2 regions of the Glutamicibacter sp. Je.9.36 genome follow, and region 1 is predicted to be linked to the other one. Evidence: riboswitches for the same ligand, from Rfam matches in the RefSeq annotation. Region 1 holds a riboswitch; the other holds the start of a gene.

Region 1 (5,923 bases):
CAAGCTGGTCTCCGAAGCCCAATCGGGCAAGGCGCCCATTGCCCGCCTGGCTGACCGGATATCCTCGGTCTTCGTGCCGATCGTACTGGCCATTGCGCTGCTCACGTTCGTGATCTGGTTCTTTGCCAGCGGCGATCCCTACCAGGCGTTCACCGCTGCGGTCGCCGTGCTGGTCATCGCCTGCCCCTGCGCGTTGGGCCTGGCGACCCCGATCGGCTTGCTGGTCGGTACCGGCCGCGGCGCGCAGCTGGGCATCCTGATCCGCGGCCCGCAGGTCCTGGAAGATACCCGCAAGCTGGACACCATCGTGCTGGACAAGACCGGCACCGTAACCACCGGGGTCATGGCCCATCAGGGCACCGAGGCCATCGACGGGGTCGATCCCGATGAGGTCCTGGCCTTGGCCGGTGCCGTGGAGCATCATTCCGAGCATCCGATCGCCCAGGCCATCGCCAAGGCCGCGGCCGGCTTGGGCCCGCTGCCCGAGGCCAGCGACTTCGATTCCGATCCGGGCGGCGGCGTGGTCGGCACGGTCAACGGGCATCGCGTTGCCGTAGGCCGCTTCAGCTGGCTCGAAGCCCAGGGCGCGTCCCTGGATGACTCCGCCAAGGCCATGCTCGCGCAAGCCGAGCAGGCCGGCGCGACCGCCATCCTGGTCGCGGTGGACCAGCAGTTCCAGGCAGTGATCTCGGTGGCGGACAAGATCAAGGACAGCTCCGCGAAAGCTATTGCCGAACTCCAGGAGCGCGGCCTGCGCGTGGTGCTGCTGACCGGCGACAACCAGTCGGTGGCTACCGAGGTTGCCGCCCAGGTAGGCATCAAGGCCGAGGACGTATTCGCTGGGGTCTTCCCTGCCGGCAAGGCCCAGGCGATCACCTCATTGCAAGAGCAGGGCAAGGTCGTGGCCATGGTGGGCGACGGCGTGAATGACGCGCCAGCACTGGCGCAGGCCGACCTCGGCATCGCGATGGGCTCGGGCACCGATGTGGCCATCGAAGCCGCGGACATCACCCTGATGGGCAACGACCTGCATCAGGTCACGCAGGCCATCGACCTGTCGGCCAGGACCCTGTCCACCATCAAGATGAACCTGTTCTGGGCTTTCGCCTACAACACTGCCGGCATTCCGATTGCGGCCCTGGGCTTGCTGAACCCGATGATCGCCGGAGCGGCCATGGCAGCCAGCTCGGTGCTGGTGGTACTGAACTCGCTGCGGCTGCGACGTTTCGGGAAGTAGCTCTCGGCACCTCCCCACGCGGGGCATCGGTTGAACCGATGCCCCGCTTTGCCGTATCCATGCCCCTTGCTTCCCGAATCATTACGAAGCGGAAAATCCCCCATTTCGCCCGCCGCTTTCCCCGATTGGCGTGGCCAAGCGGTTATCCGGGGCCCGAAGTGTGAAATTGCGACTTGCACCACGTTCATTTTTCTGCGCATACTGTGATGGCAATCACCACATATGCCGTTGATGCGTGGCGGGAGAGATCCGTCCACACCATGGGCGGGCGCCGTAGGAGCAATTTCCTCCCCGGGAAACTCTCAGGCACCCGTACCGCCACGACGAGGCAAATCTGGAAAGCAGCGCGGTTGTACCGCGCTCACCGAAGGAGCAATCTTCGCCCAGTAGTCGGGCCGAAGTGAAAACTCTCAGGTATACATACAGATTGGGGAGGGACCTAGAACAGTGCCGCACCGAGCGCACCGGTTTCGAGGTACTCCCCGTGGCTTACCCGGCTCCTGCTCCTTGCGCAGCTTGCCGGGCATGCCAGCTGGAATCCTCCGTACCGGATGTGTTCAACGAAGCCAGTCCCTGCGCTCCAAGCCATGAAGGCTTGGAGGCAGGACACCTTCAGGGCGTCACGCCACACTCCTGGAAGGCAACCAGCATGAGTACCACCAGTTCTGATCCCACTCTCGAGCGCGGGCTCTCCAATCGTCACATCCAGCTGATCGCCATTGGCGGCGCTATCGGCACCGGCCTGTTCATGGGCTCGGGCAAGACCATTTCGGTCGCCGGCCCGTCGGTCATCTTCGTTTACATGATCATCGGCTTCATGCTCTTCTTCGTCATGCGCGCCATGGGCGAGCTGCTGCTGAGCAACCTCGAATACAAAACCTTCGCCGACTTCGCCGGGGACCTGCTGGGCCCGTGGGCGGCGTTCTTCACCGGCTGGACCTACTGGTTCTGCTGGGTAGTCACCGGCATTGCCGACGTGGTGGCCATCGCCCACTACGTCGCCTTCTGGTGGGGCGACCTTCCGCTGTGGATCCCGGCGCTGGGCTGCATCGCACTGCTGCTGGTGCTGAACTTGGCCACCGTGAAGGCCTTCGGTGAAACCGAATTCTGGTTCGCGCTGATCAAGATCGTGGCCATCGGCGCGCTGATCGTGGTCGGCCTGGTCATGGTCATCACCGGCTTCGAGCACGACTCGGCCACCGCTTCCTTCTCCAACCTGTGGACCGAAGGCGGCATGTTCCCCACCGGATTCATGGGCTTCGTCGCCGGCTTCCAGATTGCGGTGTTCGCGTTCGTGGGCATCGAGCTGGTCGGCACGACCGCAGCGGAAACCAAGGACCCGGAAAAGACTCTGCCCAAGGCGATCAATTCGATCCCCATCCGCATCCTGTTCTTCTATGTCGGAGCCTTGATCATCTTGATGACCGTGGAACCGTGGAACCTGTTCTCCGCCGAGCAGTCCCCGTTCGTGGGCATGTTCGCCCTGGCCGGCCTGGCCGGTGCCGCCGGCATCATCAACTTCGTGGTGCTCACCTCCGCGACCTCCAGCGCCAACTCGGGGATCTACTCGACCTCGCGCATGCTGCGCGGCCTGTCCATGGAAGGCGATGCGCCCCAGGGCTTCGCCAAGCTGTCCAGCCGCAAGGTGCCGAAGAACGCGCTGATGTTCTCCTGCATGTTCCTGCTGGCAGGCGTCGCGTTGCTCTACAGCGGCGACTCGGTGATGGGCGCCTTCACCCTGGTCACCACCGTCTCGGCCCTGTGCTTCATGTTCGTGTGGACCATCATCCTGCTCAGCTACCTGGTCTTCCGCGCACGCCGCCCGCATCTGCATGATGCTTCGAAGTTCAAGGTGCCCGGCGGGATCGTCATGCCCTACGTGGTACTCGGCTTCTTCGGCTTCATCCTGTGGGCACTGACCACCCAGGCCGATACCTTCAGCGCTCTGCTGATTACCCCGGCATGGTTCCTGATCCTGGGCGCAGGTTACCTGTACATCCGCCGCAACCCCCAGCACCAGGCACTGCGCGCCGCGCACCTGGCCAAGGTGGTGCACGAACGCTACGAGGCTTCCGCCTACCGCGATGCGAAGTCCTTCGCCAAGCTTGAAGCGGAAACCGCGGAGCAGGTCTCCGAGGATATCCACCAGTAGCCCGAGCACCTGACAGGTCTCTCGATCGGGCCCCGGCATCACCAGATGCCGGGGCCTAACTGCATAGTCGCTGGGATCGCTACCGCGATCGCCGGGGTCGATGCGATCATGGCGGCAGGCAGCAACCACTTGCATAGTCCGACCCGCTGCCGCTTGGAGGAGAGAACCATGGCATCAACCGGTCCGTTACCGCGCTTCGAATTCGATCAGAGGCTGGGCGCCTTGCCTGATTGGAAGCGTGATGACTTGGGTTTGCGGGCCGCTTACCGTTTCGATTGCGCGAGCACGGCCTTGCAGTTCATTGTCCAGGTAGGGCTGCGCGCCGAGCAGGACAACCGGCATCCGCACCTGGAGTGGCGCGTTTCCATCGTCGAGCTGCGCCTAGCGCACAACCAGCCCGAGCATCTGGGAGCATTGGACCTGGAATTAGCCCGCCATATCTCCATCGAGGCCGGCAAGCTCGAAGCGCAGGTGGTCACCGAGCACTGGTAGCCCCCGGCGTACGGCCTTGGTGGCGGCGGGCCACCAGCAGCGAGATGGCGATGCTCTGCACCGCACCCACCAAGGCGCCCAGCGCCGTCATGGAAATGCGGTCGATGAGCAGGGACGCGGCCGGTTCAGGGCTGACCAGGTGGACCATGAGCAGTGCGGTGACCGTCATGAAGACCATCCCCACCGCATAGTTGCGCAGGATCACCAGCTCGATGACGAACTGCGAGGCCAGCGCAGCGGCCAGGATCACCCAGACCGGGGAATCGAAGGCGAAAACTATTGCGGTCAGCGCTACGCCAATGCAGGTGCCTGCGCAGCGCTGCAGCCCGCGGGCTACCCGCGCATAGGCATCAGCGCCGGTGACCGCGGCGATCGCGCCGAGGCTGGCCCAGTACCAGTGGCCGTCGCTGAGCAGGTGCCCAGCGATGCCCGCCAGCAACACGCCCGTGCCCATTTGGAGCGACTGGGCCATGGCCCGGGGCGAGGGCGACCAGGCGTATCCGGTGCGCAGGGTATGGAGCAGGTTGGCCTTGCGCATCGACAGGCCGAGCATCAGCAGCATGCTGAAGGCCATGGTTCCGCCGCCGGCCAGCAGCACCCCGGTGAAGCTTTGCGAAGTGGCCGGGATGCCCAGGCAGGCGCCGCCGGCGAAGACCGCGAAGACCGGTCCCGGCGGCATCCAGCGCGCGGCATGGGAGACGTAGTTGGCGCCAAAACCAATGAATGCCAGCACGAGCACGCGCACCGGGAACGGTGCCTCGATGAGCGAAAAATAGGTGCCCAGCAGCATTGCGGCCAACTGCACGATGCCTGCCGAGAGCTGCTGCCAGAAACGCGGCGCGTACGCGTCAAAACGGCCGAAGACCGCGCAGAAAGCGCCGAACGCCGCATACATTGCCCAGTCAAGGCGGCCCAGGCCGGCCAGCAGGATCAGCGGCACGGCCAGGCTGATCGTCGCCTTGGCTGCCGGGATGAGCGACGGGCGGTGCGGGGCCACGACGACGCTGCGCTGCACTATTTCTTCCAGGTGGCGCTTCACTGGCGTGCCTCGCTGTCCTGCGTGGCGATCAGCTGCAGCAGGGCGCGCAGCTGCTCCCGCTGCGGCTCATCCAAGGCGCCAAAGACCTTGGCTTCGTTATGCGAGGCAGCCTCCATCGCCCGGGCAGCGAATTTCCGGCCCTCGGGAGTCAGCGTGATGACGTTGCGGCGGCGGTCTTCCGGATCAACTTCGCGTTCCAGGATCCCCCTGCTCGACAGCTGATCGAGGTAGGCCACCAGATGGCCGCGGTTCACATTCGAGCGTTCTGCCAAGTCGTTCTGGGAGACGCCGCCGAACTCCTCCAGCGCGCAGATGATGGTGAAATGATGCCGGGACAAGGACTCGGATTCCATCAGCTCGGTGAGCTCCTGGGTGCCGATGCGTCCGGCGCGGGCGGTGAGATAGCTCAGCGAGTTCCATTGGAACTGCGGAATCCGGTGTTCGTTCATCCCTTCAAAATATCATTTCGGCTGGAAACGATTTCGCCATGAAGCAGTTTATTCGATGAATCTCACACGGATGGCGGCCCCGCCATCAAGCGCTCATGGCGGGGTCTCCGATGCAGCTAGCCTCCGTTGCTCTGGCTGATTCCCTCAGCCAGGGCCTCGAAGGTGTACACATAGCCGCCGGACTTGCCGCTGACCGTCGCATAGCCTTGCGTCGTGCCCGGCTCGATCGCGATGTTGGTCGCAGATTCCAGTCCCTGCGCGTCATCCGGAAGCCGGATTTGCGCCTTGAGCTGGCCGGTCTTGGAATAGACATCGATCCGCGCATCGTGCTCGAACATCTGGTAGATATTCCCGGCTGCATCCACTGCATTCGAGTCGACCTTGGCCACTCCGGCATTCACATAGATCGCCGGCTGCACGGAGGCAGCCTTCATGCCCGTTTGGTCAAGGGCCAGCAGATCGATGCGGTTGGCCGCATATTGGCTGAGCCACAGCCCCGAGTAGTCCTCGTTGAAGGAGATGCCATTGGTGGAGGGCAGGTTCTCGGCAACGAC
Region 2 (5,923 bases), on a different contig from region 1:
GATGCAGAAGGTCTTGTGCAGGTTCAGGTGCGACACGTCGCCGCCGAACTTGCCTGGCTGGGCCAAGCCAACCATGGCGTTCATGTTCGCGCCATCGATGTACACCTGGCCGCCGGCGGCGTGGACCTTGTCGCAGACCTCGCGCACGTCCGCGTCGTAGACGCCGTGGGTGGATGGGTAGGTGATCATGATGGCTGCAAGGACGTCCTTGTTGGCCTCGATCTTGGCATCCAGGTCATTCGCGTCGATGGTGCCATCGGCTGCGGTCTTCACGACCACCACGCGCATCCCGGCCAGCACTGCCGACGCGGCATTGGTGCCGTGGGCCGAGGCCGGAATCAGGCACAGATCGCGCTGGCCTTCGCCGCGCGAACGGTGGTAGTCCGAGATCGCCAGCAGGCCCGCGTACTCGCCCTGCGAGCCGGCGTTGGGCTGGATCGAAACGCCAGCGTAGCCGGTGATTGCGGTCAGGCGCCCTTCCAGGTCGGTGATCAGCTCGCGCCAGCCCTCGGTCTGCGCTGCAGGCGCGTAGGGGTGGATCGAGGCGAATTCCGGCCAGGTGATGGATTCCATCTCGGCGGCCGAGTTCAGCTTCATGGTGCACGAACCCAGCGGGATCATGGTGCGGTCCAGGGCCAGGTCGCGGTCCGAGAGCCGGCGCAGGTAGCGCATCATCTGGGTTTCGGAGGAGATGGTGTTGAAGATCGGGTGGGTCATGAAGTCGCTGGTGCGCACCTGCCCGGCCGGGATCTCGAAGCCTTCCGGAGCCGAGAGCTCTGCGCCGAAGACCTCAAGCAGGGTCTTGACGACGCCCGAGGTGGTGGCCTCGTCGGTGGAGATGCCCACCTGGGTCTCGCCCACCTTGCGCAGGTTGATGCCTGCTTCGATGGCCTTGGCAATGATGGCATCGGCGTTCTCGACGTTCACCACAACGGTGTCGAAGAAGGAGTCCGAAGCCAGGGTGTAGCCGCCGGAAACCAGCGAGCTGGCGATGACCCGGGCGTGGTTGTTGGCGCGCGAGGCGATCTGCTTCAGGCCGGCTGGGCCGTGGTAGACCGCGTACATCGAAGCGCAGATGGCCAGCAGGGCCTGTGCGGTGCAGATGTTGGAGGTGGCCTTTTCGCGGCGGATGTGCTGCTCGCGGGTCTGCAGGGCCAAGCGGTAGGCAGGGACTCCGGCGTCATCGGCCGAAACGCCCACCAGGCGTCCTGGCATGGAACGGGTCAGGCCATCGGCCACGGCCATGTAGGCAGCGTGCGGTCCGCCGAAGAACAGCGGCACGCCGAATCGCTGGGTGTTGCCCACGGCGATATCGGCACCCTGCTCGCCCGGAGGGGTGATCATGGTCAGGGCCAGCAGGTCGGCAATCACGGTAACCATGGCGCCGGCTTCCTTGGCGGCGGCGATGATCGAAGCGTGGTCCGCGATCGAGCCGTCGTTGCCTGGCTGCTGCAGGACAATGCCGGAGATCTCGCCCTCTGGCAAGCCTGCGGAAAGGTAGGCAATCTCGACTTCGAAGCCCAGTGCGTCAGCGCGGCCCTGCACGACCTTGAGGGTCTGCGGGAAGATGTTGGAGTCCAGCACGGTCTTGCCCTTGGACTTCTTCTTGTTGGCGCGGCGCATCATCAGCACGGCTTCGGCTGCAGCGGAGGATTCGTCCAGCAGCGACGCGTTGGCGATGGGCAGGCCGGTCAGGTCCATGACCATGGTCTGGAAGTTCAGCAGGGCTTCGAGGCGGCCCTGGGAGATTTCCGGCTGGTACGGGGTGTAAGCGGTGTACCAGGCTGGGTTTTCCACGATGTTGCGGCGGATCACAGCTGGGGTGATGGTGTCGTAGAAGCCCTGGCCGATCATCTGGGTCTTCATGACGTTCTTCGAGGCAAGCGCACGCAGGTGGGCTAGGGCTTCGGTTTCGCTCAGGGCATCAGGGATATCCAGTGCGGAGTCCTGGCGGATGTCTGCCGGAACGGCGGTGTCGATCAGTTCTTCCAGGCTGTCGTAGCCCAGGGTCTGAAGCATGGTGGTGACGTCGGAAGGACGTGGGCCGATATGGCGTGAAACGAATTCAGTATTCGCTCGTGCCGAAGTCTGCGTGATGGTCATGGTGCTGGTATCTCCATGGGATCTGTCTTGGCGCATGCCAAAGGAAGGTCTTTTTACCTCCCCATCCCTGTTGCATAACCTGAGAGTTTTACGCATCCAGCAAACCAAGCCGGGCACTTGCACCTTCGGTGAACCGGAACGGGCCGGTTTCTTTCCAGAGTTGCCTCATGATGGCGGTACGGGTGCCTGAGAGTTTCCTGGGGAGGAATTGCTCCTACGGCGCCCGTCCATGGTGTGAACGGGACTCTCCCGCCATCCGTCTATGGCGCGCGCTGCCGGCCGGAGACCTGCAGCACACCACCATGTTACCTGCCCCGCCCCCAAGGTCAAACAGGAGCGGGGTCCGGAAAAGTCATAAATGCGTTCAGTTGGCGTCGGCAGTTAAACGGATGTAATCAGGATATTTCGCTGACAAGGAATCACCCGACGAGGTGCCGGTGATCCGGCGCTTGACCCACGGAGCCAAATGCTCTCTGGCCCAGCCCAATTCCAGCTTCAGCTTTTCGCCGCGCGAGTTCACGGCCACTTCCGGCAGGGACGGCTGCTGGATCCTGGAGGACCAGTTTCCCTCGGTGATCCGATGGGTGCCGAGCACGTCAAGGACCTTCGAGGCCATCAGCGTGTGGCCCAGCTCGTTCATGTGCAGCCGATCCACCGCCCAGTAGCGCAGATCGGAGAATTCTCGCCACCGCCAGTAATCGGCGATCACCGCACCGTACTCGTCCGCGATTTCGCGAACCTTCTCGTTGTAAATGGCCGTGCGCGGACGGGTCTTGGAGAACAACGGTGATTCCACGGTGTCGAAACCGGTGAACAGCACGACCGCGCTTCCGGCTTCGGCAAAGCGGCGCACCATGCCTTCATAGCCGCGCATCAGCGCATCCAGGTCGGCCTTCGGACGCAGAATGTCATTGCCGCCGGCATAGATGGTGACCAGGTCCGGGGCCAGTGCGAGCGCCTGGTCCAGCTGCTGGTTGATCACCTGACCGATCTTCTTGCCGCGCACCGCCAGGTTGGCGTATTCCCATTCGCCTTCGGCGCAGAGCACTTCCGAAACCCGGTCCGCCCAGCCGCGGACCTGGTTGGGCCGGGTCGGATCCACATCGCCAACGCCTTCGGTGAACGAGTCACCTAGTGCCACAAACTTCTTCACTTCGCTCCTGCTTCGTTCCATTCCCGATGGGTTTACTACGCGTTGCTGCCGGCAGCCTGGGCCGACATGTTCTTCTGCATGATCAGCTGGCGGGCCAGCTGGCTGAGCTTGACCCCGGTGGAGATCTCCTTGACGCCTTCATTGCGCGAGGGGATGAAACCGAAGCCCAGCTGGTGGGCTGGATCGGCGAAGGCCAGCGAGGAATTCGCACCGTCATGGCCGTAGGCGAAAATCGATCCATAGTTGTTGCGCGCGGTGGCCTTCATGAACCCCAGGGCGAAGGCCTGCAGCAGCCCGTTGGTCCGGTCATGGCCGTAGACCAGCTCGGTGGAAACCTGGGACCAGGTGTCGGCGGTGAGGAATCCGCGGGTGGCGCCCAGTGCCGGCACTGCACCGAATGAGGCGGCATAGATTGCGGCGAGGCCTTGGGCATTGGCGACCGCGCCCATGGATGCGGGGCCCAGTTCGCGCACCTGCGGCGCGTTGGCCAGTTCGTGCCAGTTGTAGACCGGGCCGTTTTCCAGCGCGAAACCGGAGGCCGAGTTCACCGAAAGCCCGGCCGGGGAGAACGGATCGAAGAATTCCGGTGCGGCGTCAGCGCCCGGCAATACATCGCGGTAGCGCGATTCCAGCGCGGGGTCCTGGCCGATGTATGCTTCGGCTCCCAGCGGCTTGCGGATGCGCTCCTCGAAGACTTCTTTCAGTTCCTTGCCGGTGACCCGGCGTACCAGTTCTTCCATGAGCACGCCCATGGTGATCGCGTGGTAGCCGACAATGTTCTGGCCCAGCGGCCAGACGCTTGGCATGGAAGCGAGCACCTTGGCGTATTCGGCGGAGTTCAGGAGGATCTCGCTGGGCACGCCCCCGGGCACGCCGAGCACTCCCGCTTGGTGGCTGAGCACCTCGCCGACGGTGAGCTGGGTTTTCCCGTTGTCCCCGAATTCCGGCCAGTAGGTGGCCATTGGCGCGTTCGGATCAATCAGCCCATCTTGCACGAGCAGTGCCACGACCAGCGCACCCAGGCCCTTGGTGCAGGAGAAGACGCAGGTCAGCGCGTCACCAGAGAGGTGCTCGCCAACGCTGTGGCTGAGCACCAATTCGCCGCGGTGGTACACGGCCAGCTGCGCCGAATAGCCTTCTTCCTCAGCGGCTCGCGCCTCTAGTGCTTCCGCCAGGGGCGCGAACTCTTCAGTGATCACCGATTGCATCTAAATCCTTCAAAGTGCTTGTCTCTCATCAACTAACCCTAACCGCTTCGATCCCATGGCCCGGTAGTTCCACACGCTGACCCGACACCTAGCATATAGGTACGTCAGCTCACAGCATTGGCTTGTTTAAGCCACTAATCGACATTTCACTACCGCTGGACCCCAAGTTCTGTGAGCCAGCCTTGAAGCCGGTTTGCCCACTTCATGCGCTGACCCTAAAGTTGTAATGTTTGCCTACAAAATTGAAGGAGATGATCTCGATCGCATGACTGTGAACAGTGACACGGCCGTTACCGACGGCAAAGAAACAGAACTCCGCAGGGTGATTGGCCCGAAGCTGCTGCTATTCCTCATCATGGGCGATATCATCGGCGCCGGAATTTTCGCCATCACCGGCAAAGTTGCCGGCCAGGTGGGCGGAGCCGCCTGGCTGCCGTTCCTGATCGCTTTCACGATCGCGACCCTCACCGCCTTCAGCTACCTCGAACTGGTGACCAAATACCCGCACGCGGCCGGTGCCGCCTTGTACATCCACAAGGCATTCGGCATCCACTTCGTCACCTTCCTGGTGGCGTTCACCGTGGCTTGCTCGGGCATCACCAGTGCCGCCACCTCGGCCACCTTGGTGGGGCGCAACCTGCTCATTGGCATTGGCCAGTTTGTCGAGGGTGTTCCCAACACCCCGGAAGCGGGCATGTGGGCAGCTATTGCGATCATCGTGATCCTCGCAGTGATCAACTTCCGCGGCGTGGGCGAGAGCGTGAAGTTCAACCTCGTGCTGACCATAGTTTCGCTGGCCATCATGGCCGCGATCATCGGCATCGGCTTCGCGGTGATCGCCTCGGGCCAGGGTGACATTTCCCGCCTGGTGGTCTTCGAGACCCCCACCGACCGCAGCGTCTTCGCCGCCGTGACCATGGGTACTGCCATTGCGTTCTTCGCGATGGTGGGCTTCGAGGATTCGGTGAACCTGGTTGAGGAAACCAAGAATCCCAAGAAGACCTTCCCGAAGATCATGCTCATCGGCCTGGGCATCTGCGCCTTGATCTACATGCTGGTGGCCGTCACGGTCATCATGGTGATCCCGACCGGCGATCTGCTGAACCCGAAGAACCCGGATGCCGGCATCCTGCTGGATGTTGTGCGCATTGGCCTGCCGAACCTGCCAGTTGACGCGATCTTCCCGTTCTTGACCGTCTTCGCGGTGGTCAACACCGCGCTGATGAACATGCTGATGGCTAGCCGCCTGCTCTATGGCATGGCCCGCCAAGGCGTGCTGCCGCAGTTCCTGGGCAAGGTGCATTCGACCCGACGCTCGCCATGGGCCGCGATCCTGTTCAGCACCGTGCTGGCCATCGCCTTGGTGGTCTACGTGAACTTGAGCAACGGAAGCAGCATTGTCGGCTCGCTGGGCGGCACGACCGCGCTGCTGTTGTTGTGCGTGTTCGCCGTAGTCAAC

The links. A riboswitch is a leader RNA that binds a small molecule or an ion and turns the genes downstream of it on or off. The one in region 1 is predicted to bind glycine.
Region 2: it holds a riboswitch for glycine, as region 1 does, so the genes downstream of both, gcvP (aminomethyl-transferring glycine dehydrogenase) here and cycA (D-serine/D-alanine/glycine transporter) in region 1, are expected to answer to the same signal.

The regions. Positions count from the first base shown of each region.
Region 1 is NZ_JBCPSN010000001.1:350,350-356,272, forward strand. It holds gene AAZQ98_RS01635 (heavy metal translocating P-type ATPase) at 1-1,237, shown strand, start outside; glycine riboswitch at 1,467-1,565, shown strand; gene cycA (D-serine/D-alanine/glycine transporter) at 1,887-3,389, shown strand; gene AAZQ98_RS01645 (4a-hydroxytetrahydrobiopterin dehydratase) at 3,558-3,881, shown strand; gene AAZQ98_RS01650 (FUSC family protein) at 3,865-4,920, opposite strand; gene AAZQ98_RS01655 (MarR family winged helix-turn-helix transcriptional regulator) at 4,917-5,369, opposite strand; gene AAZQ98_RS01660 (SMP-30/gluconolactonase/LRE family protein) at 5,486-5,923, opposite strand, start outside.
Region 2 is NZ_JBCPSN010000008.1:49,410-55,332, forward strand. It holds gene gcvP (aminomethyl-transferring glycine dehydrogenase) at 1-2,103, opposite strand, end outside; glycine riboswitch at 2,268-2,365, opposite strand; gene AAZQ98_RS16430 (SGNH/GDSL hydrolase family protein) at 2,468-3,256, opposite strand; gene AAZQ98_RS16435 (serine hydrolase domain-containing protein) at 3,292-4,464, opposite strand; gene AAZQ98_RS16440 (APC family permease) at 4,730-5,923, shown strand, end outside.